3 regions of the Geobacillus sp. CX412 genome follow, and region 1 is predicted to be linked to each of the others. Evidence: riboswitches for the same ligand, from Rfam matches in the RefSeq annotation. Region 1 holds a riboswitch; each other region holds the start of a gene.
What was found. Region 1 has a riboswitch for S-adenosylmethionine ahead of NXM86_RS13860 (methionine biosynthesis PLP-dependent protein). Riboswitches for the same ligand answer to the same signal wherever they lie in the genome.
Positions count from the first base shown of each region.

Region 2: another riboswitch for S-adenosylmethionine. It lies ahead of metK (methionine adenosyltransferase); the one in region 1 lies ahead of NXM86_RS13860 (methionine biosynthesis PLP-dependent protein).
Region 3: another riboswitch for S-adenosylmethionine. It lies ahead of NXM86_RS02260 (methionine ABC transporter ATP-binding protein); the one in region 1 lies ahead of NXM86_RS13860 (methionine biosynthesis PLP-dependent protein).

Region 1 is NZ_CP103461.1:2,656,081-2,665,639, reverse strand. Features, by position in the region: gene NXM86_RS13930 (YhcN/YlaJ family sporulation lipoprotein) at 55-522, shown strand; gene spoVAC (stage V sporulation protein AC) at 534-1,013, shown strand; gene spoVAD (stage V sporulation protein AD) at 1,013-2,029, shown strand; gene spoVAE (stage V sporulation protein AE) at 2,026-2,382, shown strand; gene NXM86_RS13910 (DUF1657 domain-containing protein) at 2,395-2,601, shown strand; gene NXM86_RS13905 (DUF421 domain-containing protein) at 2,614-3,474, shown strand; gene NXM86_RS13900 (hypothetical protein) at 3,491-3,652, shown strand; gene NXM86_RS13895 (thioredoxin family protein) at 3,801-4,121, opposite strand; gene NXM86_RS13890 (hypothetical protein) at 4,254-4,493, shown strand; gene NXM86_RS13885 (YjcZ family sporulation protein) at 4,570-4,719, shown strand; gene spoVIF (sporulation-specific transcription regulator SpoVIF) at 4,839-5,096, shown strand; gene NXM86_RS13875 (GNAT family N-acetyltransferase) at 5,534-5,965, opposite strand; gene NXM86_RS13870 (YjcG family protein) at 5,967-6,503, opposite strand; gene NXM86_RS13865 (GTNG_0744 family esterase) at 6,552-7,259, opposite strand; SAM riboswitch class I at 7,510-7,623, shown strand; partial or broken gene NXM86_RS13860 (methionine biosynthesis PLP-dependent protein) at 7,700-8,802, shown strand; gene metC (cystathionine beta-lyase) at 8,807-9,559, shown strand, end outside.
Region 2 is NZ_CP103461.1:559,357-570,095, reverse strand. Features, by position in the region: gene NXM86_RS02975 (alpha/beta hydrolase) at 1-366, opposite strand, end outside; gene NXM86_RS02970 (gamma carbonic anhydrase) at 457-975, shown strand; gene asnB (asparagine synthase (glutamine-hydrolyzing)) at 1,151-3,049, opposite strand; gene metK (methionine adenosyltransferase) at 3,252-4,463, opposite strand; SAM riboswitch class I at 4,644-4,758, opposite strand; gene pckA (phosphoenolpyruvate carboxykinase (ATP)) at 4,944-6,530, shown strand; gene NXM86_RS02950 (DUF2584 domain-containing protein) at 6,561-6,803, opposite strand; partial or broken gene NXM86_RS02945 (alpha/beta hydrolase family protein) at 6,833-7,619, opposite strand; gene NXM86_RS02940 (ABC transporter substrate-binding protein) at 7,724-8,722, shown strand; gene NXM86_RS02935 (ABC transporter ATP-binding protein) at 8,740-9,513, shown strand; gene NXM86_RS02930 (ABC transporter permease) at 9,497-10,306, shown strand; gene ytkD (RNA deprotection pyrophosphohydrolase) at 10,321-10,739, opposite strand, start outside.
Region 3 is NZ_CP103461.1:454,626-465,364, forward strand. Features, by position in the region: gene NXM86_RS02255 (O-acetylhomoserine aminocarboxypropyltransferase/cysteine synthase family protein) at 1-1,291, shown strand, start outside; SAM riboswitch class I at 1,422-1,530, shown strand; gene NXM86_RS02260 (methionine ABC transporter ATP-binding protein) at 1,626-2,654, shown strand; gene NXM86_RS02265 (methionine ABC transporter permease) at 2,644-3,312, shown strand; gene NXM86_RS02270 (MetQ/NlpA family ABC transporter substrate-binding protein) at 3,329-4,168, shown strand; gene sufC (Fe-S cluster assembly ATPase SufC) at 4,373-5,152, shown strand; gene sufD (Fe-S cluster assembly protein SufD) at 5,175-6,488, shown strand; gene NXM86_RS02285 (cysteine desulfurase) at 6,485-7,705, shown strand; gene sufU (Fe-S cluster assembly sulfur transfer protein SufU) at 7,695-8,132, shown strand; gene sufB (Fe-S cluster assembly protein SufB) at 8,164-9,561, shown strand; gene NXM86_RS02300 (DUF72 domain-containing protein) at 9,904-10,739, shown strand, end outside.

The sequences.
Region 1 (9,559 bases):
GTTATATACCAACCTTTTTTCGAACGAAATACATAAATGGATGGGTTGATGAGAATGAGAAAATGGTTGATGATGACGATTGTTATCGGCATATTAATGGGCGGCTGTGCGAATGAAAACAAAGTAAAGCAACAGTCGATGCAAGGATCTGATTTCATGGAAATAAATACAAATGGAGCGCAACAGGCTGCCATCAATCAGCAAGCGGCAGAACAAGCAGTTGCGCATCTTAAGGAAAGAGATGATATAAAAGATGTCGTTGCTGTAAACACAAGCAATAAACTGCTCGTTGCTTATCAAATAAAGCATATGCATCGATTTTATCGCAAACAAATCGAAAAAGAAATTGATCGTCAGTTAATACGTTTATTTCCAAATTATCAAATTGTTTCATCGAGTGATTTAAAAATTTTTTGGAAAACAGAAGAGCTGCGTGGCAAATTAGGAAATAAAAAATGGAATGAACGGAAAGTGGATCAACAAATAGAAAAGATCAAACAATTAAGCGAAGAGCTCACGTAAGGGGTGGCACCATGGCAAACGAGAAACGAAAAAAACTTACTCCCGTACAACAAGAATATCATTTATTTGAGAAAGAACGAGAAACGAAACGCCCTGTCTTGAAAAACTGTGTTCGCGCTTTCCTTATTGGCGGGCTAATTTGTACCATTGGGCAAGCGATATCGTATCTTTACATGTACTTTTTTGATTTTACGGAGCAAACGGTGGGAAATCCGACCGTAGCAACGATGGTATTTATTTCGATGATTTTAACCGGACTTGGAGTGTATGACCGGATTGCGCAATTTGCTGGGGCTGGCAGCGCTGTTCCTGTTACAGGCTTTGGGAATGCCGTTATTTCGGCAGCGATTGAGCATCGGACGGAAGGATTTGTGCTTGGGGTCGGCTCGAACATGTTTAAGCTGGCAGGGTCGGTTATTTTATTTGGTACGTTTTCCGCCTTTGTCGTTGCATTAGTGAAAACGATCGCAACGAAATGGGGTGGTTTATAATGCTAAAAGGGCATCGGACATGGGTATTTGAAAACAAACCGACTATTTTGTCAACGGCGGCTGTTGGAGGGCCGTTCGAAGCAAACGGCCGCATCGCCGACGATTTCGATCTGCTTCATGAAGATTTGTGGCTCGGTGAGGAATCGTATGAAAAGGCGCACAAAGTGCTGCTGGAAGAAGCGATGTTCAAAGCGATGGAAAAAGCGGGAATAGAAAAAGAGAAAGTGCAGTTTCTAATTGCCGGAGATCTTATTAACCAGATGACCCCGACTAGTTTTGCGGCAAGAACGATTGGCGCTCCATACTTAGGGGTGTTTGGCGCCTGCTCTACTTCGATGGAAGGATTGGCGTTAAGTGCTTTTATTGTGAATTACGGTGGGGCAGACTATATATTGACAGGTGCGTCAAGTCATAATGCGGCGGTAGAGAAGCAATTCCGTTATCCAACGGAATACGGTGGGCAAAAGCCGCCAACCGCCCAATGGACAGTCACCGGGGCAGGTGTAGCGCTTATCAGCTCTCACGGCGATGGACCGCGTGTTACATCAGCGACGATCGGCCGGGTCATTGATATGGGATTGAGCGATCCGTTCAATATGGGTGGAGCGATGGCACCTGCGGCAGTAGATACGATCGAAGCACATTTGCGCGATATGCAAATTGATGCCTCTTACTATGACTTGATCGTCACCGGGGATTTAGGAAAGATCGGACATGAAATATCGTTCGATTTATTGCGTCAACACGGAGTGAATGTAGAGGAAGATCGCTATCAAGACTGTGGATTGATTATTTACCGAGAAGGTCAGCCCGTATTAGCGGGAGCGAGCGGTGCTGGTTGTTCTGCCACTGTCGTATACGGGCATTTGTTAAACCGAATGAAACGAGGAGAGCTGAAAAGAATTCTCGTCGTTGCAACCGGCGCCCTTCTATCGCCGCTTTCGTTCCAGCAAAACGAAACGATTCCTTGCATTGCTCACGCGGTGGCGATTGAGTATGGAGGTGATGAATCATGATGTCGATGTTTTTTTGGGCGTTTGTTGTCGGTGGGCTTATTTGTGTTATTGGACAAATTTTGATGGATGTGTTCAAACTGACTCCTGCCCATACGTTGACATCGCTGGTTGTCGTTGGCGCCATTTTAGATGGTTTCGGTTTATATGAGCCGCTCATTGATTTTGCTGGCGCTGGTGCAACAATTCCGATTACCAGTTTTGGGAATTCGCTAGTTCATGGGGCGCTTCAAGAGGCGGACAGACATGGCATTATTGGAGTGCTGACGGGAATGTTTGAAGTCACAAGTTCTGGTATTTCGGCAGCAATTGTATTTGGATTTATCGGTGCACTATTATTCCGACCAAAAGGATAAGGAGGAAAAGCGATGACCGTTGCCTCGCAAGTAAAACAAAGTCTAGCGAGCTTAAAGAGCATTCATGCCGGACTGCAAGGGCTTGCTCTCATTTCACAAGATGAAGAGGCGCAGAGAACGTTCCATGAGGCGATGATGATGACAGAGGAAATTATTGCAGATATAAAAAAGCGTATCGGCAAGCTGGAATTGGAGGAGCCTCAATATCATGGAAAGTAAGGAGCATGATCGATGCCAGTATGGTTAGAAGTAGCAATTCGTTCGGTTTTTATTATAATTGGGTTGTTTATCATTACACGGATATTAGGAAAAAAACAATTAGCAAAACTTTCGTTTTTTGAGTATATCGTCGGCATTACCATTGGCGACATTGCGGGAACAATGTCAATGGATTTAAGTATTAGTCTGGAGGAAGGAATTACAAGTATTTTAATTTGGGCGTTATTCCCGGTAGCTACTTCCCGTCTTTCACTGCGAAATAAAAAATTCCGCAACTTCGTTGAAGGCAATTCGACGGTCTTTATTAAAAACGGCAAAGTGTTAGAAGATAATTTAAAACGGGAAAAATATACCGTCGATGAATTGCTCGAGCAGCTTCGCAAAAAAGATGTGTTTCGTGTGGCAGATGTGGAATTTGCGGTGCTTGAGCCGAACGGCGAGTTAAACGTGTTATTGAAACGGGAAAAACAGCCGTTAACCGTTGGGGACGTATTTCCAAACCCTCCGTCAGAAAAGGAGCCGCAAACAGTAATTATGGACGGCATGATTTTAGATGAGCCGCTTGCGACGATGGGGCTGAACCGCGGCTGGCTAAAACAGGAATTGGATAAACAAGGGGTGGCGATCGAGAATGTGTTTTTAGGCCAAGTAGACTCTTACGGTCAGCTGACGCTCGATTTGTATGACGATAAAATCCAAATTCCTGAGCCGCAAGAGAAAAAGCTGCTGCTAGCAGCGATCAAAAAAGTGCAGGCAGACTTTGAATTATTCGCTTTGCAAACAGAGTCAAAGGAAGCAAAAGAACTATATAAGACAAACGCTGAAAAAATGCAGAAACTATTGCAAAAAGTGGAGCCATTTTTACGAAACTAAAGGAGGCATATACTAAATGGAAAAAAAACGTATTCGGACGACAGACGAAGAAATTAAACTGGAATTAAAGAAAAACAGCCGTGCAAGCACCACCGATGAAGAAATATCGATTGAATTTATGTACAACGAAAACAATGTCACCCATCAGCCGAAAGATTATGAAGATATTGAGTATTAACAGACGTATTGGAAAGCAAAATTTTTCTAAGACGGCCATCGGCAATTAAAAAGCGTTTCTGTTCTTTGAACAAAAGCGCAAAATGCAAAGTAGGAAAAAGCCGCTAGGGAATATTCACCCGACAAGCGGCTTTTTTGCTTGCAAAAATTTATACGGTTAATGACTGCAAGAATTCTTTTACTTCTTCTGGTGTTTTCGCATTGGCGCTATGGAGATGAGCAATTTTTTCCCCATTTCGGAAGACGAGCAAACTTGGAATGCCCATCACTTGGTACTTTTCAGCAAGCTCTGGAAAATCGTCGCGATTAATTTCGAACCAATCGTATTGCGAATATTCGTTAACGATATCATCGATAAACATGTTCATTCTTGTGCAATCTGGGCACCATGTTGTATAAAACTTTACAATTACCGGTTTTTCCCCCGAAATGACCTCTTGGAATTGTTCTGTCGTTTGGAGCTCTTTCAATAGAATTTCCCCCTTGAATGAAGTAGTGTCCGCTTATACTTTATCACATTTTTGTGGAAAAAAAGAATTTATATGCTTTGGCACATTGTCCCCTAAATTGCATAAACAAATGGTAAGGAAGGAGGGGATAGGATGAGCCGCGAGTTGGAAAAAGCGCTGGAAACGTGGGCGAATTCTAAAAAAGAGGGACATGAGCAGTTTATTAAGTTGTTTGAACAGTGGGGAAGAGACTTCGATAAAAAAATACAGGAAATCGAGAAGCTAAATAATCAATTTTTAAAAGGCGTCCAAGGAAACTTGGATTATATGAACAAGTGGTTTTCGAAAAAAGAAAACCAGTTTTCGAAGCTGTTTCGGATATTTGGGGAATAGATTTCCATATACGCCTATACCAGTTGCAAGCATGATGAATACGATAAAGTAACAAAGCGTAAGGAGGTGCACCATTATGGGCTTTGGATGCTGCGGTTTCGGAGGATACGGAGGCTTCGGCTATGGAGGCTTTGGCTATGGCGGTTTCGGCCATGGCAGTAGCTTTGTGTTGATTGTTGTGTTGTTCATTTTGTTAATTATTGTCGGTGCTGCGTTTGTATACTAATGTCATGTAATGGGTGCGGGCTGTTCTATTCGACGGGCAGCTCGTACTTTTTCTTTCTGATGTATGCACTTATTGGTTTTCAATTCATACGATATAAGAGGAAAAGGAGGATTTGGTAAATGGATAATCAGTTTTTTAAAAATATCGAAAAGAAAACAGGTGTAAATATGAAAGACGTATTCGAATTAGCCAATTCTTTGCAAAATGCCAATTTTAAAGACGAAAAAACAGTGCGTCACGTCATCAAACGCGTCGCGCAAATCGCCAATCGGAAAGTGCCAAAAGAGCTAGAAGACCAAATCGTCAAAACGATCATTCAAAACGGAAAACAGCTTGATTTTAGTACGATTGCTAACATGTTGAATAACAAAAAGTAAGCAAAAGGGAGTCTTCGGAATCGAAGCTCCCTTTTGTTCTTTATATTCCTTAGGAAAAAATGAATATTGGCAACTAAAGCGAATCAATTACAAAAAGACGGTCTTGAAAATCTATAATATAAATAGTAAACAAAGGAAATAAAATATGCGCAAAGGAATAGACGTTACAATGATTGCTTTCATTCCGAATGAAGCGTGCTGTTGTAGGGCATGGACAATATACAGAAGATATAAAGAAACTAGTGCAGCAAAATATGATATGGCGTGAAAATGATTGACTAAGTCACGAACGGCTTATGTATGAATTGGAAATGAAATTGTATTTTCTCTTGGCTGTTATACGTACAGCATAACCGCTTATGTAACAACAGTGTACGCAACTATTCTTTATGGATTGCAGAAAATGAGCAGAGACCGTACCATCGTTTGATACGGTCTTAAAGCGATTTTACCATCGTTACATGAGGGATTCCAGCATCCATAAACACATCGGAAACGGTTTGATATCCAAGTTTTTGATAAAATGGCTCCGCATGTGTTTGCGCGTTCAGTTTTACTTTTGGGACACCTTGTTTTTTTGCAAACTGCTCAATCGCTTCCATAATCAGCTTTCCTGCCCCACTGCCGCGATATTGCGGCAAAACGCAAATTCGTTCGATCTTGCCTAGACCGTTATCGATCGTGCGAAACCTGCCGGCACCAATCGGTTTTTCCCCATCGTACAAAACAAAATGCATCGCTTCTTGCTCAAATTCATCAATTTCTTCTTCTTCCGGAACATGCTGCTCTTCGATAAATACGATTCGTCGAACAAGCAAGGCATCGTTGTATAAAGATGTATCATTTTTTGTTCCGATTGCTACGTTCATATTACTCTTGTTCCTTTCCTCCAACAAGAAATGTTTCATATACTGTCCATGAGCCGTTTTCCAGTTGGTATAGAAGGTGGAAGCGGTCAACCGTTTCTTCAAAATGAACTTTTTGCATCCGTAATTGTCCGTATACATCAGCATATTCAGCGTTTGGCAAATCACGGCCGATGGTAATATGAGGGACAAATACGTATTCTGACTTATCAGCAAGGATTCCGCTGTGAAGCCGCTCATGGAGACGCTCGAGTGTTTCGTTCGGTTCCACTTTTAAATAAATAACATTGCTTGTTGGATAAAATGAGCTAAACTTTGTTACTTTTAACGGAATGACATCTGTTTCAGCGGCGATTTTGCGCAGTTCCTTCACAATTTCTTTAATTTTCTGGTCGTCAGCTTCGAAAGGCTCTTTTAAGGTTAAATGCGGCGGAATGAGGGCGTAATGGCTGTCGTAACGCTTTCTATAGGAATTGGCAAAATCTTGTATTCGCTTCGAAGGAAATAAAGCAATACCATATTCATAAAAACCCCTCCTTATGATAAGTAGTACTTAATTATAACAAAATTCCGAAGAGCATAGTAGTGTTTACAAAGAAAGGATATGCGCGATTGCACGCGGAACATCAGGCTGCCAATATGTCCATGCATGACCGCCATCAAATTCGTTGTATTCATACAAAAATCCTTTTTGAATAAACGCTTCACGCGCCTTTCGATTTGGAGTGATAAAATCGCGCACATTTCCGTCCGTCGTTTTCACTGCTGTTTCGTTTGTGCCCACCGAATGGTAAATTTGCAATAATGATGGTTCTGTAAATTGTAAAATTTGTTCGATGATTCCTTCATCGATATATGGCGACTGCATCGCAATTTTTCCAAATGTATGCGGATACAATAATCCTGCCATTAGTGATACAGTGCCGCCAAGGGAATCGCCGATGAGCGCGCGTCCTTTTCCGATTTGGTACGTAGGAAACGTTTGATCTAAAAACGGAACGAGCTCATGTGCTAAAAAACGCAAATAACGGCTGTTTTTCTTTCCGTTTGGATGATATTTCTCATAGCGGTCCTTAACATCGCGATATGGAATTCCGATGACAATGGTGCGGTCAATCTCGCCGTTTTCCATCAGTTGTTCAATAACGCTTTTTATTTTCCCGTACATAAAATAATCTTTCCCATCCTGAGCGATAAGAAGAGAATACTTATGAAGCAGGGAAAACGAACTTGGCAAATAGGCAAGCAGCGTTATTTCCTCATCCATCTCATCGCTATAAATAGTGTAATCATGCATTGTCCCTTTTGTAATGCCATGATGGATCCTCCAACAAAAACAGATTCACCTGTTATTGTACCATATTTTTGTAAAAACATGTTAACAAACACAGCAGATTATGATGAATATTTACATAAAAAAGCGCCGGAGTTTTTCCAACGTATAAAAACAACGTGTCAATTTGAAAAATTTAAAAAATTTCTTGCAAACTTACGATAAATGAGGTACATTTTTTAGTAATCAGAAAAAATGAATAGTGAAGGATGCATTCTTATCAAGAGAAGTGGAGGGAACTGGCCCTATGAAGCTTCAGCAACCAGCCAAACGTTTGGCCAGGTGCTAAATCCAGCGAATTGAATTTTTTCAATTCGGCAGATAAGAAGAAGCACTGATCGACGTATGGAAAAGTCTTCTTCTTAGAAGACTTTTTTTATTTTATAGAAGAGGGAGAGATACAGATGGAGAAAATGGAAACGTTATTGGCGCAAATCGGAAACCGCAGTGACACGGTCACAGGAACGGTCAATCCGCCCGTCTATTTTTCGACCGCGTACCGTCATGAAGGAATCGGGAAGTCTACCGGATTTGACTACATTCGTACCGGCAATCCGACTCGGAAAATCGTCGAGGAAGCGATCGCAAAGCTAGAAGGAGGAGACCAAGGCTACGCGTTCAGCTCGGGCATGGCGGCCATTCAGACGGTTCTTGCGTTATTTGAAAGCGGGGATGAATTTCTCGTTTCCTCCGATTTATATGGAGGTACATATCGTTTATTTGAACGCGGCTGGCGAAAATACGGCTTGTCTTTTCATTATGTAGATTTTCGCGACATACGATTAGTAGAGAACTACATCACTGAAAAAACAAAAGCGATTTTTTAGAAACACCGACGAACCCGTTAATGCAGGAAACGGACATTACTGAAGTGGCAAAATTTGCGAAAAAACATGGACTGCTTCTCATTGTCGACAACACGTTTTACACACCAGTTTTTCAGCGTCCGATCGAGCAAGGAGCCGATATCGTCATCCATAGTGCGACAAAATATTTAGGCGGCCATAACGATGTGTTGGCAGGTCTCGTCGTTGCGAAGGGGGAGGAACTTTGCAAGCGGCTTGCGGAATATCAGAACGCAATTGGCGCTGTGCTTTCACCGTTTGATTCATGGCTGCTTATTCGCGGCATGAAGACGCTGGCGCTTCGGATGCGGCAGCACGAAGAAAACGCGAAGCGAATCAGTGAATTTTTAGCGGCGCATGAAGATATTACTGATGTATTATACCCGGGAAGAGGCGGCATGTTATCGTTTCGTTTGCGCGAAGAAAAATGGGTCAACCGCTTTTTGCAAAGTTTACGATTAATTACATTCGCCGAAAGTTTAGGAGGAGTCGAAAGTTTTATTACGTATCCAGCAACGCAAACCCATGCCGATATTCCAGAAGAAATCCGCATCGCCAACGGTGTCTGTAACCGGCTGCTTCGTTTCTCTGTCGGCATCGAGCATGTCGAAGATTTAATTTCTGACTTATCGAAAGCGTTAAAAAGTATGAAAGAGGTGTAGGGAGATGGAACAACACATATCTTTTCAAACGAAACTGCTCCATAATAAATGGAAAATGGATCCTCAAACGGGAGCGGTCAGTGTGCCGATTCAGCACGCTTCCACGTTCCATCAATTTGATTTTGATACATTCGGCAAATATGATTATAGCCGCTCAGGCAATCCGACGCGCGAAGCGTTGGAAGAGACGATTGCGGCGTTAGAAGGCGGGGTGCGCGGTTTCGCCTTCTCATCCGGAATGGCGGCGATTTCCACCGCTTTTCTCCTCTTGTCCAAAGGCGATCATGTGCTTGTGACGGAAGACGTTTACGGCGGTACGTACCGAATGATTACCGAGGTATTGAGCCGCTTTGGTATTGAATATACGTTCGTTGATATGACCGATTTGCATGAAGTAGCTTCCCATATTCGCCCGAATACAAAAGTCATTTACGTTGAAACCCCATCGAATCCGCTTTTAAAAGTGACCGATATTCGCGGGATTGTGAAGCTTGCAAAGGCAAATGGCTGTTTAACGTTTTTAGATAATACGTTTATGACTCCCGCTCTGCAGCGTCCGCTCGATCTTGGTGTCGATGTCGTCCTTCATAGCGCGACGAAATTTTTATCGGGGCATAGCGACGTTGTTGCCGGGCTTGCCGTTGTCAAAGACGAGGAACTTGCCAAACAGCTGTACAAATTGCAAAACTCTTTCGGAGCGGTGCTCGGCGTCCAAGACGCATGGCTTGTGTTGCGCGGATTAAAGACGCTGCACGTC
Region 2 (10,739 bases), 1.3 Mb from region 1:
TGGGTACGATACAAGTCCTAAACATGGCGAAGATAAAATAACCCCTTGTACAGAAGGGCGTTTTTCTTGCAATGTACGGATAACAACAAGCCCTCCCATGCTATGTCCAAGAAGGAATACCGGTACATGAAATTGTTTGGCTTCCGTGATCCAATCGGCCACCTCATTAATATATTCATCAAACGATTGGATATGTCCACGTTTTCTTCTCGTTGTCCGCCCTTGTCCAGGCAAATCTCCTGCTACAACATGATAACCGCTTTTCACCCACTGCTCGATCAACCATTGATAGCGCCCGTGGTGCTCCGCGGCTCCGTGGACAATCACAACCGTTCCTTTTCCTTCATTTGCCTCCCATTTCCACATCGTCAATCTCCTCCGTTTACGAATCGTGCCACTATCTGTACAATAATAAATAATACTGAACCATTTTATAAAATGAAAGGAAAGAAGCGTATGATTTATCCGTACAAAGGAAAGTCTCCAAAGATCGCTGAATCTGCCTTCATTGCCGATTATGTCACCATTACCGGTGATGTGGTTATCGGGGAAGAAACAAGCATTTGGTTTAATACTGTTATTCGCGGAGATGTCGCTCCAACGATTATCGGCAATCGCGTCAATATCCAAGATAACTCAATTTTACATCAAAGTCCAAACAATCCGCTTATCATTGAAGATGGTGTAACCGTCGGCCATCAAGTCATTTTACATAGCGCCATCATCCGAAAAAACGCTTTAATCGGCATGGGCTCGATTATTCTCGATGGTGCGGAAATTGGCGAAGGAGCGTTTATCGGTGCCGGAAGCCTTGTCCCACAAGGAAAAAAAATTCCGCCGCACACGCTCGCATTTGGCCGTCCCGCTAAAGTCATTCGTGAATTAACTGACGAAGATGTCCGCGAGATGGAGCGAATTCGCCGCGAGTATGTGGAGAAAGGGCAATATTATAAATCGCTGCAGCAAGATAAATGATAATAGGAAACGCCGAGCAGACCGGTTAACATTACGTCGTTGTTATTATGGGATATGACCAAGATGATATTTATTTCACCGGTCCGCTGACTGATGAAATAAAAAAGCATCCAAAGTCGATTTTTTAAGATGTTGGGAGGCAAATAGGAAGACAGGCATCACCCTATCAGCTTGATTAGATAAGCTGGGAATGCCTGTCTTTTTTATATAGGTGAAAAAAATCATACTTTTTTTCAATATAGACTTGATGCCAAATCATAAATACTAGCACCGTCCAAATTTTGCGGCTATGATCCGCTTTATTGGCACAATGCTCTTCTAACAAGCGATATAACACATCTTTATGGAATAAATGATCGGTTTCACTTTCCTTGATGATTGTTTTTGCCCAATCATGCATTTCATTTTTAAGCCAATGGCGAATCGGCACTGGGAAGCCAAGCTTTTTGCGGTGAAGAACATGATCGGGAACAATGCCTTCTGCCGCTTTGCGCAAAATGTATTTCGTCGTATTATTAGCCGTTTTCATTTCCGGCGGAATTTTTGCCGCCACTTCAAAGACGGCCTTGTCTAAAAATGGGACGCGCAATTCCAACGAATGGGCCATCGTCATTTTGTCGGCCTTTAACAAAATATCTCCGCGCAACCATGTGTGAATATCAATATATTGCATCCGATTCATCGGTGGATAATGGGTTGTCTCTTCATAAAACGGACGAGTAATCTTCGTATATTCCAACCCATGTTTGTAAGATTTCAACAAACCTTGCTTTTCTTCTTCACTATACATTTTCGCATTTCCAATGTAACGTTCTTCCATCGGAGTTAATCCGCGTTCGATAAAGCTTTTTCCTTTGACACCTTCTGGAAGCATATGGGCAATGACGCGCAATGCGGATTTTACCGGGTTAGGGATCCGTTCAAACACTTTTAATGACTGTGGTTCGCAATAAATATTGTACCCTCCAAATAACTCATCTGCTCCCTCTCCAGAAAGAACAACCGTTACATGCTTTCTCGCTTCACGGGCGACGAAATAAAGCGGAACAGCTGCTGGATCGGCAAGCGGATCATCCATATGCCACATAATTTTCGGCAATTCTTCCATGTACTCTTCTGGTGAAATGACGTAGCTAATGTTTTCGACACCTAATTTTTCCGCTGTTTCTTCCGCAACAGTAATTTCGCTAAACCCTTCCCATTCAAAACCAACCGAAAAAGTTTTGATGTTCGGATGAAACTGCTTCGCAATCGAAGCAATCAGCGAAGAATCGATTCCGCCCGATAAAAATGAACCAACCGGCACATCACTGCGCATATGTACGCGTACAGAATCGAATAAAACATTGCGAATTTCTTTCACAAATTCGTCTTCCGATTTCCATACAGGCTGGAACCGCGCTTTCCAATAGCGGTGTACCGTTAATTTTTCACCGACTTTCTTTTTGATATAGTGGCCCGGCTCCAATTTTTTAATCCCAACGGACATGGTCATTGGCTCAGGCACATATTGGAATGTTAAATAGTGCTGCAGTGCATTATAATCAAGAACGTCGTTTTCCATTGCATGCAAAATGCTTTTCTTTTCCGATGCAAAAAACGTACGACCCGCTTCTTCTAAGTAGAAAAACGGCTTAATGCCGAATGGGTCGCGCGCGGCAAAAATCGTTTTTTCTTCTTTATCCCAAATGACAAACGCAAACATGCCGCGAAGCTTTTCTACCGCTTTTTCTTTTTCAGCGCTGTAAAGAGCGATAATGACTTCCGTATCCGAGTTGGTTGCAAATTCATATCCTTTTTCCACTAATTCATCCCGCAGCTCAAGGTAATTGTAAATTTCGCCATTAAAAATAATCCAATACCGCTCATTTTCGTAAGAAAGCGGCTGATGACCTGCTTCTAAATCAATGATGCTTAAGCGGCGGAACCCGAAATGGACATATTCATCAAAATAGTATCCATGATCGTCCGGACCACGATGTGTAATCATATCATTCATCTCTTCGAACGTTTTCTGCCATTGTTCGTCTGGCATTTTCGGCTCATCATGAACGCATCCGATAAACCCACACATGTTTTGTTTCACCTGTTCCTTTTATATTTACCCTATTGGTTATACCATACATAATAGGAATATAGCATTTCGTTTACTCTTTTGAAACAAATTGTTGCCAATCTTTTCTGCAGAGCAGTCGAAGCAGATGCTTTTTCGTTGCGTTTGCCCTTGATTTTGCCAAAAAAAGAGAGCTACATAACGTAACTCCCTTTTCTGTTTGTTATTGCTTTGCTAACGCAAGAGCTTGCTCTTTCAATGTTTCCGCTTTATCAGTGCGCTCCCATGGAAGATCGATGTCCGTGCGTCCGAAATGGCCATAAGCCGCTGTTTGTTTATAAATTGGGCGGCGCAAATCTAACATTTTAATAATGCCAGCAGGACGAAGATCAAAATTGTTGCGCACCACTTCAATTAAAATATCTTCGGATACTTTTCCGGTCCCGAATGTATCAATGGAAATGGAAACTGGTCTTGCAACACCGATCGCATATGCCAACTGCACTTCACATTTATCCGCAAGTCCTGAAGCAACAATGTTTTTCGCTACATAACGCGCTGCATAGGCTGCGGAGCGGTCTACTTTTGTCGGATCTTTACCAGAAAACGCACCGCCGCCATGGCGAGCATAACCGCCATATGTGTCAACGATAATTTTCCGTCCTGTTAAGCCAGCATCGCCTTGAGGTCCGCCGATGACGAAACGGCCTGTCGGGTTAATAAAATATTTTGTGTTTTCATCGATCAGTTCTGCTGGTACAATCGGCTTAATGACATGTTCTTTAATATCGCGCTCAATTTGTTCTTGTGTAATTTCCGGATGATGTTGCGCTGATACAACGATCGTATCGATACGCACTGGTTTTCCATTTTCATCGTATTCTACTGTTACTTGTGTTTTACCATCTGGACGCAAATATGGCAAAATGGCTTCTTTCCGCACTTCTGACAAACGGCGTGCCAAACGATGCGCTAACGAAATCGGAAGCGGCATTAATTCTTTCGTTTCATTGCAAGCAAATCCAAACATTAACCCTTGGTCTCCAGCACCGATCGCTTCAATTTCCTCGTCAGTCATCTGACCTTCGCGGGCTTCTAACGCCTTATCGACTCCCATTGCGATATCTGGAGACTGTTCGTCAATCGATGTCAATACAGCACAAGTATCGGCATCAAAACCATATTTCGCACGAGTATAGCCAATTTCGCGAACCGTATCGCGGACGATTTTCGGGATATCTACATATGTTGATGTCGTAATTTCTCCACTTACGAGCACAAGCCCTGTTGTAACGCTCGTTTCGCATGCGACGCGAGCATTCGGATCCTTCTCTAAAATGGCATCTAAAATGGCATCGGAAATTTGGTCACAAATTTTGTCAGGATGACCTTCCGTTACAGATTCCGAAGTAAATAAACGTCTTTTTTTTGACATTCGTCAGTTTCCTCCTCTTTTCATAATCGAACGTCTAAATATTGTATTCTTGCAAACTGCAGATGATACGGTACTCATTCCCTTTTATTATAGCTTTTATATATCTTGACACATAGACATATAAAAAAACCTTTCCTGTAATTTTGAGGAAAGGTCATTGCAATCATATTGCTCCTTTCACTCTTATCGCTCAAGGACGTTGCCTTGCCACAGGTTAGCACCATTTCACACATTTCCAGTTGTGACGGTTGCTGGGTTTCATCGGGCCTGTCCCTCCACCGGCTCGGGATAAGAGTATCCGTTCAATGAGTTATCATATCGTAATTAAATAAAGAAAGTCAACAAAATTAGACAATTTTTTTATGAACAAAAATGAGAAAAATAAAAGAAAAGAAATTGTCACAAATAGTATGGACTAATAATAAAAATGTGTTATACTATTTTAAGGAGACCATTTCAATAAAAAGGAAGGTTTTGTACATGGGAGTCGCTAATATGACAAGTAAACTTACCACATTATTACAACAGCCAAATGTGTTTCATAATTTATCGGTAGCACAGCTTGTAGAAAAAGTGTTGCAACGAAATGAAGGTCGGTTGACAGCTACCGGAGCAGTTGCGGTAACGACAGGAAAATATACAGGTCGCTCTCCAAAAGATAAATACATTGTAGAAGAAGCTTCGACGAAATCAAAAATCGATTGGGGGACGACGAACCAGCCGATTTCTGAAGAAGTTTTCGAAAACTTATACAATAAGGTAATTGACTATTTAATGAAAAAAGATGAAATATTTGTTTTTAAAGGATTTGCCGGCGCTGATCCCAAATACCGCTTACCTATCCAAGTCATTAATGAATTTGCGTGGCAAAATTTATTTGCACATCAACTATTTATTCGCCCAACAGCGGAAGAACTGCAAACACACAAAGCGGAATTCACCGTTATTTGCGCACCAAACTTTAAAGCAGATCCTGCCGTTGATGGAACAAGATCGGAAACATTTATCATTATTTCTTTTGAACGGCGGATCGTGTTAATCGGTGGCACAGAATATGCTGGCGAAATGAAAAAATCGATTTTCACTGTGATGAATTATCTGCTCCCAGAACAAGGAATTTTATCGATGCATTGTTCGGCAAACGTCGGTAAAGAAGGGGATGTCGCATTATTCTTTGGTCTATCCGGCACGGGAAAAACGACGCTTTCCGCCGATCCAAACCGCCGTCTTATTGGTGATGACGAACACGGCTGGTCCAACCGCGGCATCTTTAATATCGAAGGCGGTTGCTATGCAAAATGCATCAATTTATCACGGGAAAAAGAACCGCAAATTTTTGATGCGATCGGATTCGGTGCGGTGCTCGAAAACGTTATTATCGATGAGCATACAAGACTGCCTAATTATGATGACGCTACGTTAACGGAAAATACCCGCGCTGCTTACCCTATTCAAGCGATTAGCAATATCGTTGATCCGAGCATCGCTGGTCATCCGTCGACGATTATTTTCTTAACGGCAGACGCATTCGGAGTATTGCCGCCGATTAGCAAGCTAACGCGCGAACAAGCGATGTATCATTTCTTAAGCGGCTATACGAGCAAGCTGGCGGGTACAGAACGCGGCATCACTTCTCCGCAAGCGACATTCTCTACTTGCTTTGGAGCTCCGTTTTTACCGCTTCCAGCTGTGCAATATGCGGAAATGCTCGGTAAAAAAATCGTTGAACATAACGTGCGAGTGTTCCTCGTTAACACAGGATGGACAGGTGGAGAATACGGAGTCGGCAGCCGCATAAAGCTTGCCTATACCCGTGCAATGGTGCAAGCAGCTGTCGAAGGAGAACTCGACAATGTCGAAACAGTGAAGGACCCTATTTTCGGTTTAGAAATTCCGATTCATATTCCTGGTGTACCAGATGAAGTGCTGCAGCCAAAAAATACATGGGCCGATAAGCAAGCATATGAACAAAAAGCAAAAGAACTTGCCACAAAATTCCGGGAAAACTTCCAAAAGTTTAAACATATCGCTCCGGAAATCGAAGCGCTGGGCGGTCCAATCGTATAACTTCCAAGGAGGGAATCATTCCCTCCTTTTTTAATTTATCGAATGCAACGAAATCAGCTCATACGTTACAATCGTCCGATTGTTGGCAAGTTCCAGCTTTTTTACCACTGCTTGGCCGCTCGCTTCGCTTTGCAACGTTCTTCTCACTTCAAGCGGAATATCGATCGGATAAATACGATACCCTTCCTTTTCTAGAATAAATAGATTGTCTTTCACTCTCTTTTCCTTGCCTTTTGTCACAATGAGTGTTTGAAATTCCAGCGGCATGCCCATTGAAACACACCCCTTTTCTTTTTATCGTATCATACATTTGGTTGTCGTTTCATCCATTCCGTTAACCGACGAACTGTTTCGCGGTTATCTTTCGGTGGAAAGTAATGAGTAAAGTTTGGAAAATACCATGCCGTCACTTGTTTATTTGCCTCTTTTAGGCTTTTTTCAAGGCGATACGCGTGTTCAATCGAAACGTTTCGATCTTTCTCTCCATGAATGATTAACACAGGGCTTGAATCTTTTCGATCTCATACAATGGGGTTCGCCACCGGTAGCGCTCTGGATATTTCGTTGGCGTTCCGCCTATTACCCGTTTCATCATTCTCCGCAAATCTTCTCGCTCCCAATATGTCAATGCAATATCAGATACTCCGCCCCAGACGACGATGGAACAAACCGCAGGCTCCAAAATCGCTGTATGAAGCGCCATCGCTCCGCCGCGAGAAAAGCCAAATACGTGAATGCGTTTTGTATTCACCCAGGGATGCTGCTGCAAAAGGCGGAAACTTGCGAGGGCGTCATACCGATCTTCCCCCACAAAATCTTCATTTCCTTCTCCCCCTTGATTTCCTCGATAAAATGGCGCCATGACAACAAATCCGTACGAAGCAAACTGTGTAATGCGAGATAGGCGCACTTGCCCGACGTTTTTAATTCCGCCGCGCAAGTATAAAAAACCATCGTATATTCCAGGTGTTTTCGGCTGGGCCAAAAAACCTTTAATTTTCAGCCCTTGACATAAATACGTGACGAGAAATACATCCACATGCGGGTTGGGGAAGGAAATCTATATTGATCCACGATATATCCGTCCATCTCCATATATTTCTTCCTTTCCATTAGGCATTCACACATTTTTGTCTTGCGCATACGATAAGGTGAAGTAAGTTTCATTTCACCTTTCCAAGGAGGTTCCCTGCATGAAAAAGATTGCTATGATATCGCTTTTTCTCTTCCTTCTTATTATTCCGCTAGCTGCTTGCAACAAGCAAACGAAGGAAGAAATAAAGACAGTACGTGTTGCGGAAGTAACTCGTTCGATTTTCTATGCCCCGCAATATGTTGCCCTATCGAAAGGATTTTTTAAAAACGAAGGATTAAAGGTCGAACTCACCACAACATGGGGCGGCGATAAAACGATGACAACTCTTCTTTCGGGAGGAGCCGATATCGCCCTCGTCGGTTCAGAAACATCCATTTATGTCTACAGCCAAGGAACAAATGATCCAGTCATTAACTTCGCGCAGTTGACGCAAACGGACGGAACTTTTCTTGTCTCCCGCAATAAAATTGAAAACTTTACTTGGGACCAACTTAAAGGTAGCACATTTCTTGGCCAGCGCAAAGGCGGTATGCCGCAAATGGTCGGAGAGTTTGTCTTGAAAAAGCATGGCATCGATCCACATAAAGATTTAAAGCTAATTCAAAACGTCGATTTTGCTAATATCGCGAACGCATTTGCCAGCGGTACAGGTGATTTCGTCCAACTATTTGAACCAACAGCAAGCATTTTCGAACAGGAAGGCAAAGGGTATATTGTCGCATCATTTGGCACGGAATCCGGCCACGTCCCGTATACGACTTTTATGGCAAAACAAAGCTTTATTAAAAACAACAAAGATACGATCGAAAAATTCACACGCGCACTTTATAAAGCCGAGCAATGGGTGGAAACACATAGCGCAGCAGAAGTGGCAAAAGCAATTCAGCCTTACTTTAAAGATACGGATATTCAAATTATCGAAAAAGTCGTCGATCGTTATAAAAGCCAAGGGACATATGCGACAAATCCGGTTCTTGACAAAGAAGAATGGAATAATTTGCAAAACATTATGGACGAAGCGGGTGAATTGCCAAAACGCATCGATCATGAAACACTTGTCGATAATTCATTCGCGGAAAAAGTGATGTCCAAATAACGAAAGCGGGTGAAAATATGAGTTTTTTAGCCGTTGACCGCGTTTCCCACACATATTTTACGGAAAAAACAGCCGTTATCGCCCTTGAAAATATATCGTTTACAGTAGAGAAAGGGGAATTTGTCTCCTTTCTCGGCCCTAGCGGCTGTGGCAAAACAACGTTGCTTTCGATTATCGCCGCATTAATCCAGCCGACAGAAGGAGCGGTTTTCGTCGAAGGAAAAGAATTGGACCGCGCTCATCCAACAGCTGGATACATGTTGCAGCAAGACTATTTATTTCCTTGGAAAACGATTGAGGAAAACATTTTGCTTGGCTTAAAAATCATGGGAACATTGACGGAAGAAACAAAAAAACGGGCGCTGGATTTGCTTGCCTACATCGGTTTAAAAGGGGTCGAAACACATTATCCAAATCAGCTCTCAGGCGGTATGCGTCAGCGCGTCGCACTCGTAAGAACTCTTGCGACAGACCCAAAAATGTTACTTTTGGATGAACCGTTTTCCGCTCTCGATCACCAAACGAAATTAAAACTGGAAGAGTTAGTGTGGCAAACACTAAAGGATTACGGAAAAACTGCGCTTCTTGTTACGCATGATATCAGTGAAGCGATTGCGATGAGCGACCGTATTTTTCTGTTTTCCGCAAAACCAGGGCGAATCGCGCGCATCTTTATTGTTCCCGATGAATTGCGCCGTTTATCTCCATTTGCGGCACGTCAGCACCCGCAATTTTCCTCGCTATTCCAATCCATTTGGAAGGAGCTTGATCAACTTGAAACAAACAAATGAACACGTTCGTTCTCTTCATCAGCAGTACATCGCCACATTGAAAAAAGAAAAGCGGCTCATCCGCTTTTTTCAGTTCATTATCTTTGTCTCCTTTTTCCTGCTATGGGAGGCGGCAAGCAGATATAACTGGGTCGACCCGCTTTTGTTCAGCTCTCCGTCAGCGATTTGGAACTTATTTGCTCAAAAGATTGCGGATCACTCTCTTATTACCCATACGCTCGTCACGTTGTTTGAAACCGTATTAGGATTTATTATCGGCACGTTGGCAGGCGCATGCTTGGGCGCTCTCCTATGGTGGTTTCCGCGCCTATCGAAAACGCTCGATCCATATTTAGTCGTATTTAATGCCATGCCAAAAGTAGCGCTCGCTCCCATTCTCATCGTCGCGCTCGGTCCGGGATTTACTTCGATTATCGCAATGGGAGTCATTATCTCTGTCATCATCACGACGATCGTCGTTTATTCTGCCTTTCAAGAAGTGGATGCCAACTATCTCAAAGTGCTAAAAACATTCGGCGCTACCCGCTACCAATGCTTCAAAGAAGCGGTATTGCCGTCATCGTTTCCTACCATTATTTCTACGTTAAAAGTCAATGTCGGTTTATCGTGGGTCGGAGTCATTACCGGCGAATTTCTTGTCTCGAAACAAGGGCTTGGCTATATGATTATTTACGGGTTCCAAGTTTTTAACTTTACGCTTGTCTTAATGAGCCTGCTTGTCATTGCGCTTTTATCGACCATTATGTATCAAGCTGTCAGCATCATTGAAAAAAAATTAATGAAACATCGCTAGAGACGTTCACCGCGTTATAAAGAACGTCTCTTTATTTCTTCTAACACTAAGCGCAGCACATCATCTTTCATAATAAAGCTGAACCGATCGTCCGACCGAATATGTTCCGGCAACTCCGGAAACAACACCGGACCGTTTGTTTCTAAATAAGAAGGCTGCTTAACCATCGCTGCAATTTCCGCAAAGTATATATTTTTTATGATGGACGGTTCTACTTTATATTGGCCAATATACGTTAACGAACCGACAATTCCCCCCGTTTCTTCTTTCACTTCACGAACCGCAGCTTGTTCCGGCGTTTCTCCCTTTTCCACTTTCCCGCCTGGGAACTCTAATCCTCGCTGTGAATGATTCGTCAACAACCATTGCCCCTGATAGCGGCAGACCATCCACACATGGCCGGGGGATGGGGAAAATGGATGATCAGCAAACG
Region 3 (10,739 bases), 1.2 Mb from region 1:
TTTCGAAACAGTAGCCATTCATGGCGGATTAAAGCCTGATCCTGCCACTGGAGCGCGTGCGGTTCCTATTTATCAATCGAACGCCTATTTATTTGCCAATACGGATCATGCCGCGAACCTTTTTGGTCTAAAAGAAGAAGGATATATTTATACACGCATCCACAATCCGACGGTTACCGTATTGGAAGAAAGGGTGGCACAGCTGGAAGGTGGAGTGGGCAGTCTTGCTCTCGCTAGCGGAATGGCCGCCATTACACTGGCCATTTTGAATATCGCCGGAGCTGGGGATGAAATTGTATCGGCATCTACGTTATATGGCGGTACATATAATTTGTTCGTCAATACATTGCCGAAATACGGAATTAAAACCCACTTTGTCGATCCGTCTAATCCGGAAAATTTCCGAGCAGCGATTACACCAAAAACGAAAGCAATTTTCGCCGAAACGATTGGCAACCCTAGTTTGCACATATTAGATATTGAGGCGGTGGCGCAAATCGCTCGTGAAGCGGGAATTCCGCTCATTATCGACAACACATTCGCCACTCCTTATTTGTGCAGACCAATTGAACATGGGGCGAATATCGTGATCCATTCCGCCACAAAATGGCTTGTTGGGAATGGGACGACCTTAGGCGGCATCATTGTTGATGGTGGTAATTTTGACTGGAATTCGCCAAAGTTTCCAGGATTTATTACTCCTGATCCAAGCTATCACAACCTTGTGTATGCTGAGGCGTTTGGACCTGCTGCATACATTGTCAAAGCTCGCGTGCAGCTGCTTCGCGATTTAGGTCCAGCGATTAGCCCATTTAATGCCTTTCAAATTCAGCTTGGTCTTGAAACATTGCATGTACGTATGAAAGAACATATTGCGAATACAAGAAAAATCGTCGAGTATTTAGATCGTCATCCAGCAATAGAGTGGGTGCTTTATCCAGAACATGACAGTCATCCAGCAAAAGAACTAGCGAAAAAATATTTGCCAAAAGGAGCGGGTTCCATCGTTGTATTTGGCGTAAAAGGCGGCAGAGAGGCAGGAGCGAAATTGATCAACAGTGTAAAATTATGGTCGCATGTTGCCAACGTTGGCGATGCGAAAAGTTTAATTATCCATCCTGCAAGCACCACACATCAACAGCTAAACGAAGAAGAACTAAAATCATCTGGAGTGACAGAAGATTTAGTTCGTCTATCTGTCGGCATCGAAAATATCGATGACTTAATCGAAGATTTAGAACAGGCAATTGCGGCTGCTACCGGAATTACATCTGATGTTTCCGTCTCATAATCACAAGAAATGATAATCATGCCATTTTCCATAATGACCATAACATTTCCATTGACACTATTCGACATATAGTGATAAAATCACATTCGTAATTATTGAGAGATTTTAATTGAATAAAGTGTTTTTTGTGCTCTTATCAAGAGAGGTGGAGGGATGTGCCCAATGAAGCCCGGCAACCGTCAGCGTACTCGCTGAAATGGTGCCAATTCACACAAAGCGTCTGCTTTGAGAGATAAGAGACAGAACGGTAATCATTGCCTTTCTGTTCTCTTGAGCAGAAAGGCTTTCTTTTTGCGGCGAGCCGTCTTTTACATGAGGGAAGGTGGAAATGTGCATGATTACATTAGAAAACGTGACAAAAATATATGAAGCGGCCAATGGATCTGTAACAGCAGTGGATAATGTCTCTTTGCAAATTAAAGAAGGCGAAATTTTCGGAATCATCGGATATAGCGGGGCGGGAAAAAGTTCGTTAATCCGTCTCCTTAACGGATTGGAAAAACCGACCAAAGGGAAAGTCATTGTCGCTGGACGGGATATTGCTAATATTAAAGGAAAGGAATTGCGAAAGGCCCGTCAGGAAATCGGAATGATTTTTCAGCATTTTAATTTATTATGGTCAAGAACGGTTCGCGAAAACATTGCGTTTCCATTAGAAATTGCCGGTGTACCGAAAGAACAGCGGAAAAAACGAGTAGACGAGTTGATTCAGCTTGTAGGTTTGCAAGGAAGAGAAAACGCCTATCCGTCACAGCTTAGCGGCGGGCAAAAGCAGCGCGTCGGCATCGCGCGCGCTTTGGCGAACAATCCAAAAGTGTTATTGTGCGATGAGGCGACATCCGCGCTAGACCCGCAGACAACCGATTCCATTTTGGAACTTTTGGTGGATATTAATAAGCGTTTAGGATTGACAATTGTATTAATTACCCATGAAATGCACGTGATTCGTAAAATTTGCAACCGCGTCGCAGTGATGGAAAACGGAAAAATTGTCGAACAAGGCGAAGTGCTGCAAGTGTTCCGGCGGCCAAAACAAGAGATTACGAAACGGTTTGTACAGCAGGTCATCGAACCGGAGGAAACGAAAGAAACGATTGCGCATTTACTCGATAAATATCCAAAAGGAACGGTTTTTCAATTGACGTTTGTTGGAGAGGTTACGGAACAGCCGCTGATTGCTAACGTTGTTCGCCAATTTCAAGTTGATGCGAATATTCTTCAAGGAAAAATTTCGCAAACCCACCAAGGCGCTTACGGTGTGCTGTTTGTTCATATGGATGGAGAGAAAGAGGAAGTGGCCCGCGCGATCGATTATATTCGAAAGCAGCAAGTGGCGGTGGAGGTGATTACGGATGCTCGCTAACCTCTTACCAAATGTAGAGTGGGATATGATTTGGGCAGCGACCGTTGAAACGCTTTATATGACAGGAATTTCTGTCGTTGCAACATTTATATTAGGAACGATTCTTGGACTGCTTTTATTTTTAACGTCAAAGGGCAACTTATGGGAAAACCGCCTGGCGAATATGATCATCGCCGCTATCGTTAACATTTTTCGTTCCATCCCATTTATCATATTAATTATTTTGTTAATCCCGTTTACAAAATTCGTTGTCGGAACGATTCTTGGCGCAAATGCGGCATTGCCAGCACTCATTATTGGAGCGGCGCCATTTTACGCGAGAATGGTGGAAATTGCGCTTCGCGAAATTGATAAAGGTGTCATCGAAGCGGCCAAAGCGATGGGAGCGACAACGGCCACGATTATTTGGAAAGTGCTTCTCCCAGAGTCATTGCCTGCTCTTGTATCTGGAATTACCGTCACTGCAATTGCTTTAGTTGGATATACAGCGATGGCAGGGGTCGTTGGCGCCGGCGGCCTTGGCAACTTAGCGTATCTTGAAGGATTTCAGCGCAGCCATAATGATGTGACGTTTGTCGCCACCGTTCTAGTTTTGGTGATTGTCTTTGTCATTCAGTTTATCGGTGACTTTGTCACTTCCAAAATAGATAAACGATAAAAGGGGGAAGATCAATATGAAAAAATGGATTAGTGCATTATTTGCCGTCGTTCTTGTGTTGGCTTTGGCAGCATGTGGAGGCAATAACAACGCTGATGGTGGCAAAAAAGAAGGGAAATTAACAAAATTAGTGGTTGGAGCTTCCAATGTTCCACATGCGGAAATTTTAGAAAAAGCACAACCGATTTTAAAAGAAAAAGGCATTGACTTAAAAATTGTTAAATTCCAAGATTATGTTTTACCAAACAAAGCGTTAGCAGATAAAGAAATTGATGCCAATTATTTCCAACATATTCCGTATTTAGAAGCACAGAAAAAAGAACACGGATATGACTTTGTCAACGCTGGCGGCATTCATATTGAGCCAATCGGTCTTTACTCGAAAAAATATAAAAGCCTCGAAGAATTGCCAGACGGTGCGACGATCATCATGAGCAACTCGGTTGCAGACCATGGTCGCATTTTATCGATGCTGCAAGAAAAAGGGTTAATTAAATTAAAAGAAGGTATCGATAAAACAAAAGCTACGGTCAAAGACATTGTGGAAAATCCAAAACATTTAAAATTTGAAGCAGATGTGGAAGCAGGATTGCTGCCACAAATTTATAAAAACGGCGAAGGCGATGCTGTGCTCATCAACGCCAACTATGCGCTTGACGCGGGATTAGATCCTGCGAAGGATCCAATTGCTGTTGAGTCGCCGAAAGATAACCCATATGTCAATATTATCGCTGTACGCAAAGGCGATGAAAACCGCAAAGAAATTAAAACGCTTGTCGAAGTGTTACAGTCGAAAGAAATTCAAGACTTTATTAAAGAAAAATATAAAGGTGCTGTCATTCCAGCAGCGCAATAAAATAACGGAAGCGGTCCGCTTCCGTTATTTTTATAAAACAATCTTGATCAAAATATTTTTCACTATGAACATAGTGATATTCTCTTCAAAAGGTTGCTAATACTTTTCATTTGTTATAAGATTGTAATGAGAATAAAATGAGAATGGAAAGACAAGCAAGTCAATGATATACACAATTTTTAGTGAAAATTGGAGGTATTCTTCATGGCAGTGTTAACAATTAAAGATCTTCACGTATCCGTTGAAGGAAAAGAAATTTTAAAAGGTGTGAATTTAGAAGTAAAAGGCGGAGAAATTCACGCGATTATGGGTCCGAACGGAACGGGAAAATCAACGTTATCGTCGGCGATTATGGGACATCCAAAATATGAAGTAACAAAAGGAAGCATTACATTAGACGGGCAAAACGTGTTGGAGATGGAAGTGGATGAACGTGCACGCGCCGGTTTATTTTTGGCGATGCAATATCCAAGCGAAATTAGCGGCATAACGAATGCGGATTTTCTTCGTGCCGCCATTAACGCTCGTCTTGGCGAAGGAAATGAAATTTCTTTAATGAAATTTATCCGCAAACTTGACGAAAAAATGGAATTTCTCGAAATGAATCCAGATATGGCGCATCGCTATCTAAATGAAGGATTCTCCGGCGGAGAGAAAAAACGCAACGAAATTCTTCAATTAATGATGCTTGAACCGAAAATCGCGATTTTGGACGAGATCGACTCCGGTCTTGATATTGATGCATTAAAAATTGTTTCAAAAGGAATTAATGAAATGCGCAGCAGCGAATTCGGCTGTTTGATCATTACGCACTATCAGCGTTTACTAAACTACATCACACCGGATTATGTGCATGTCATGATGCAAGGGCGTATCGTAAAATCCGGTGGTCCGGAGTTGGCACAACGTCTTGAAGCGGAAGGATACGATTGGATTAAAAAAGAACTTGGCATTGAAGATGAAACGGTTGAGCAAGAAGCGTAAGCGTTAGGAGGAGTATTATATTATGACGACAGGAACAAAAATACCATTCGACCAACAATATGTGCGCTCATTTTCCAGCGGACGCGGCGAACCGGACTGGCTTTTACAGCTTCGCTTACAAGCTCTTGCTAAAGCAGAAGAGTTGCCGCTGCCAAAGCCGGATAAAACAAAAATTGACAAATGGAATTTCACACAATTTGCTAATCATGTAGTGGAAAGCGCGCCGTTTGCTTCATTAGATGAATTGCCTGAAGCAGTAAAGGCGCTTATTGAAGCAGGAGAGGGAACGAAAAACTTATATGTCCAACGCGATCATACACCAGCATATTTATCTCTATCGGATGAGTTGAAAGCAAAAGGCGTCATTTTCACTGATATTTTCACAGCAGCACGTGAGCATGGGGATTTGTTGCAAAAATATTTGATGAAAGATGGCGTGAAAATTGACGAGCATCGTTTAACGGCGTTGCATGCTGCGCTACTTAACGGCGGTGTGTTCGTATATGTGCCGAAAAATGTTGTAGTGGATGTTCCGCTTCAAGCTGTTTATATTCAAGAAAATGATGATATCGCATTATTTAATCATGTCATCGTTGTAGCGGAAGATAATAGCCGGGTTGTTTATGTGGAAAACTATATTTCCGTAAAAGAAACTAGCAAAGCAGTTGTCAATATTGTCGCCGAAGTGTTTGCCAACACGAATGCCCGTGTGTTTTTTGCTGCGGTGGATAACTTGGCAAAAGGTATTACAACCTATGTAAACCGCCGCGGTATCGCTGCCCGTGATGGCCGCATTGAGTGGGCGCTCGGTTTAATGAACAATGGAGATACAGTTTCTGAAAACATTACCCGCTTAATAGGTGACGGTTCTTTCGGCGATACGAAAACGGTCGTTGTCGGTCGAGGAGAGCAAGTACAAAACTTTACGACAAGCGTTGTTCATTATGGTAAACATACGGAAGGCTACATTTTAAAACACGGTGTTGTGAGAGACAGCGCGACTTCGATTTTTAATGGAATTGGAAAAATTGAACATGGTGCTTCCAAATCGAACGCGCAGCAAGAATCGCGTGTTCTAATGCTAAGCGAAAAAGCGCGTGGAGATGCGAACCCTATTTTATTAATTGACGAAGACGATGTAATGGCAGGACATGCTGCATCGGTCGGCCGCGTTGATCCTACGCAGCTATATTATTTAATGAGCCGCGGTATTCCGAAACATGAGGCAGAACGTCTTATCATTCATGGATTTTTAGCTCCTGTTGTAGAGGCTATTCCGATTGAAAGTGTGAAAAAACAACTTATTGAAGTAATCGAAAGGAAAGTGCAGTCATGAATACGAAAGAGGTTCGGCAGCTGTTTCCGATTTTGGACCAAGAAGTAAACGGGAAGCCGCTTATATATCTTGACAACGCTGCGACATCACAGAAACCTCTTCCCGTCATTGAAGCGATTGATCACTATTATCGCCAGTACAATTCAAATGTCCATCGCGGCGTGCATACGCTTGGTACGAAAGCGACGGACGCATATGAAGGAGCACGTGAAAAGGTACGACGGTTTATTAATGCGAAGTCCACACAAGAAATCATTTTTACAAGAGGAACGACAACGGCGTTAAATATGGTTGCAGCGAGCTATGGCCGCGCTAATTTACAAGAAGGCGATGAAATTGTCATCACGTACATGGAGCACCATAGCAATATTATTCCATGGCAGCAAGTCGCTAAACATACGGGAGCCACATTAAAGTATATTCCGCTTCAGCCAGATGGAACGATCGACCTAAAAGATGTAGAAGCGACGGTCACATCCAATACAAAAATTGTCGCTATTGTACATGTTTCCAACGTTTTAGGAACGATTAACCCAGTAAAAGAAATTGCAAAAATCGCCCACAAACATGGCGCTGTCATCGTAGTGGACGCCGCGCAGAGCGCTCCTCATATGAAAATCGATGTTCAAGATCTAGATTGTGATTTTTTGGCGTTTTCTGGGCATAAAATGTGCGGTCCGACAGGAATTGGCGTATTATATGGTAAAAGGGAATTATTAGAGAAGATGGAACCGGTAGAGTTTGGCGGCGAAATGATTGATTTCGTCGGCCTGTACGAATCGACATGGAAAGAGCTTCCGTGGAAATTCGAGGGCGGTACTCCAATTATTGCGGGAGCCATCGGTTTAGGAGCGGCAATCGACTTCCTTGAAGAAATCGGATTAGATAATATCGCTGCACATGAGCAGGAACTTGCCCAGTACGCTTTAGAACAGTTGTCCGCGATAGAAGGGATCACGATTTATGGTCCAAAACATCGCGGAGGATTAGTGACGTTTAACATAGAAGGAGTTCATCCGCATGATGTGGCAACCGTCCTTGACGCGGAAGGGATCGCCGTCCGCGCCGGTCACCATTGCGCCCAACCGTTAATGAAATGGTTAAACGTAACAGCTACAGCGCGTGCAAGTTTTTACCTCTATAATACAAAGGAAGAAATCGATCAACTCGTAGTCGCATTACAGAAAACAAAGGAGTATTTTGGTCATGTCTTCTAATAATCCTTTAGATCAGCTTTATCGACAAGTGATTATGGATCATTATAAAAATCCAAGAAATCGTGGTGTTTTAGAGGAAAACAGTGTAGATATTGATATGAATAATCCGACTTGTGGTGACCGTATTCATCTAACGATGAAAGTCGAAGACGGGAAAATTGTGGATGTGAAGTTTGAGGGAGAAGGCTGCTCCATTTCGATGTCATCAGCCTCGATGATGACGCAGGCGATCAAAGGAAAAACGGTGGAAGAAGCGTTGAAGCTAGCCAATATATTTTCCGATATGATGCAGGGGAAAGAACATGATGACTCTGTTGATTTAGGTGATATTGTGGCACTTCAAGGCGTTTCGAAGTTTCCGGCCCGTATTAAATGTGCGACATTGGCATGGAAAGCAATGGAAAAAGGGTTACACCAGCGTCATTAATGGCAAGAAGAAAAAAGGAGGGTGAAACCGCATGGCGAAAAAAGCGCCAGAAATCGGCGAATATAAGTATGGTTTCGTCGATAAAGACGTATCGGTATTCCGCGCAAAACGCGGGTTGACACGGGAAGTGGTCGAAGAAATTTCCCGCATGAAAAATGAGCCGCAATGGATGCTTGAATTCCGTTTAAAAGCGTTAGATATTTTCTACAGCAAACCAATGCCACAATGGGGTGGCGATTTATCGAGTTTAGATTTTGATGAAATTACGTACTACGTAAAACCGACGGAAAAATCGGGCCGTTCTTGGGATGAAGTACCGGAAGAAATTAAAGCGACATTTGATAAGCTCGGAATTCCTGAGGCGGAACAAAAATATTTAGCAGGAGTATCGGCACAGTACGAATCAGAAGTTGTTTACCATAATATGAAAGAAGATTTGGAGAAACTTGGTGTTATCTTTAAAGATACGGATTCTGCGTTGAAAGAAAACGAAGACCTTTTCCGTGAGTATTTTGCAAAAGTTGTGCCGCCTACGGACAATAAATTTGCTGCGTTAAACTCGGCGGTGTGGTCGGGCGGTTCGTTCATCTATGTGCCAAAAGGCGTGAAAGTAGAAACGCCGTTGCAGGCATATTTCCGCATTAACTCGGAAAACATGGGACAATTTGAACGCACGTTAATTATTGTTGATGAAGGGGCGCACGTTCATTACGTAGAAGGATGTACCGCGCCAATTTATACAACTGCTTCGCTTCATAGTGCCGTTGTTGAAATTATCGTCAAAAAAGATGCGTACTGCCGTTATACGACCATTCAAAACTGGTCGAACAACGTGTTTAACCTTGTAACGAAACGCGCGGTTTGTGAAGAAAACGCAACGATGGAATGGATCGACGGAAACATTGGTTCCAAATTAACGATGAAATATCCAGCAGTTGTTTTAAAAGGAGAAGGTGCACGCGGCTTGACATTATCGATTGCGCTTGCCGGAAAAGGACAGCATCAAGACGCTGGTGCAAAAATGATTCATCTTGCGCCAAACACATCATCGACCATCGTATCGAAGTCGATTTCTAAACAAGGCGGAAAAGTGACTTATCGCGGTATCGTTCACTTTGGCCGCAAAGCGTCAGGATCGCGTTCGAATATTGAATGCGATACGCTCATTATGGATAACCAATCTTCATCCGATACGATCCCGTATAATGAAATTTTAAATGACAACATTTCGCTCGAGCATGAAGCGAAAGTGTCAAAAGTATCCGAGGAGCAATTGTTCTATCTGATGAGCCGCGGTATCTCTGAACAAGAAGCGACAGAAATGATTGTCATGGGCTTTATCGAGCCATTTACAAGAGAGCTTCCAATGGAATATGCGGTGGAAATGAACCGGCTTATCAAATTCGAGATGGAAGGCTCGATCGGTTGATCGTTTTTTAAAAACCATCCATTTGCCTATGGTGAATGGATGGTTTTCACATTTTTGGTTGTACATACCTCTATTGTTCTCAAATTTTTTGCCATTGTGATATAGTTAAAATAAATGTAAGTGTTAAAGCAAAAAATAATCGGTCTTGACAATAAGCTTATGATGAAAATATGTTATATTATCCTGTTATTTCATTCTTATGAAAGGAGGGGAAATCATTGCTTGTGACCAGAGTGGAACAGCATTACATCAAACGAATGCATCCATTGTGGCAAATGTGCGATGAGTTATGTTTGAATAAATTAAACATTATTCATAGCCTGATGAAGCTAGGTGATACGTATGATTTATATCGGATTAACAGGTTGGGGAGATCACGATAGCTTATATCCTCCTGGTCTTGCAGCGAAAGATAAGCTGCAAGAATACGCCGCACATTTTCCCACTGTAGAAGTGGATTCGTATTTTTATGCGATTCAGCCGCGCCAAAATGTCGAGAAATGGATTCATGAAACACCGAATTCGTTCCGCTTTGTCGTGAAAGCGTACCAAGGAATGACGGGACATGAGCGGGGCCCGATTCCGTATTCGAGCAAGGAAGAGATGTTTGCTGCTTTTTTAGACTCGATTGAGCCGTTTATCCAGTCAGGAAAGCTAGCGATGGTGTTGTTTCAATTTCCGCCATGGTTTGATTGCCGCCGTGAGCATGTAATGTATTTGCGTTGGTGTAAGGCGCAAATGAAAGAAGTTCCGGTAGCGCTTGAGTTTCGCCATCGTTCATGGTTTTCCCCCCGCTTTTATGCGAAAACATTACAGTTTATGACAGAAGAAGGATGGATTCATAGCATTTGCGATGAGCCGCAAGCTGGGGAAGGTTCCATTCCGACCGTGTTATATCCTACAAATGCAGAAAAAACGCTCATTCGTTTGCATGGGCGTAATGTATATGGGTGGAATAAAGCGACAAGCGGAGAAAATTGGCGGGCCGTAAGATATTTATATCGGTATCGGGAAGACGAATTGCGCGAATGGGTGGCGCATATTAAAACATTAAAAACGAAGACAAAGGATATTTACGTATTGTTTAACAACAATTCCGGCGGGGATGCTGCGGATAATGCGAAGCAATTGATCCGTTTGCTTGGCATTGAATATACGGATTTAGCGCCGCGCCAGCT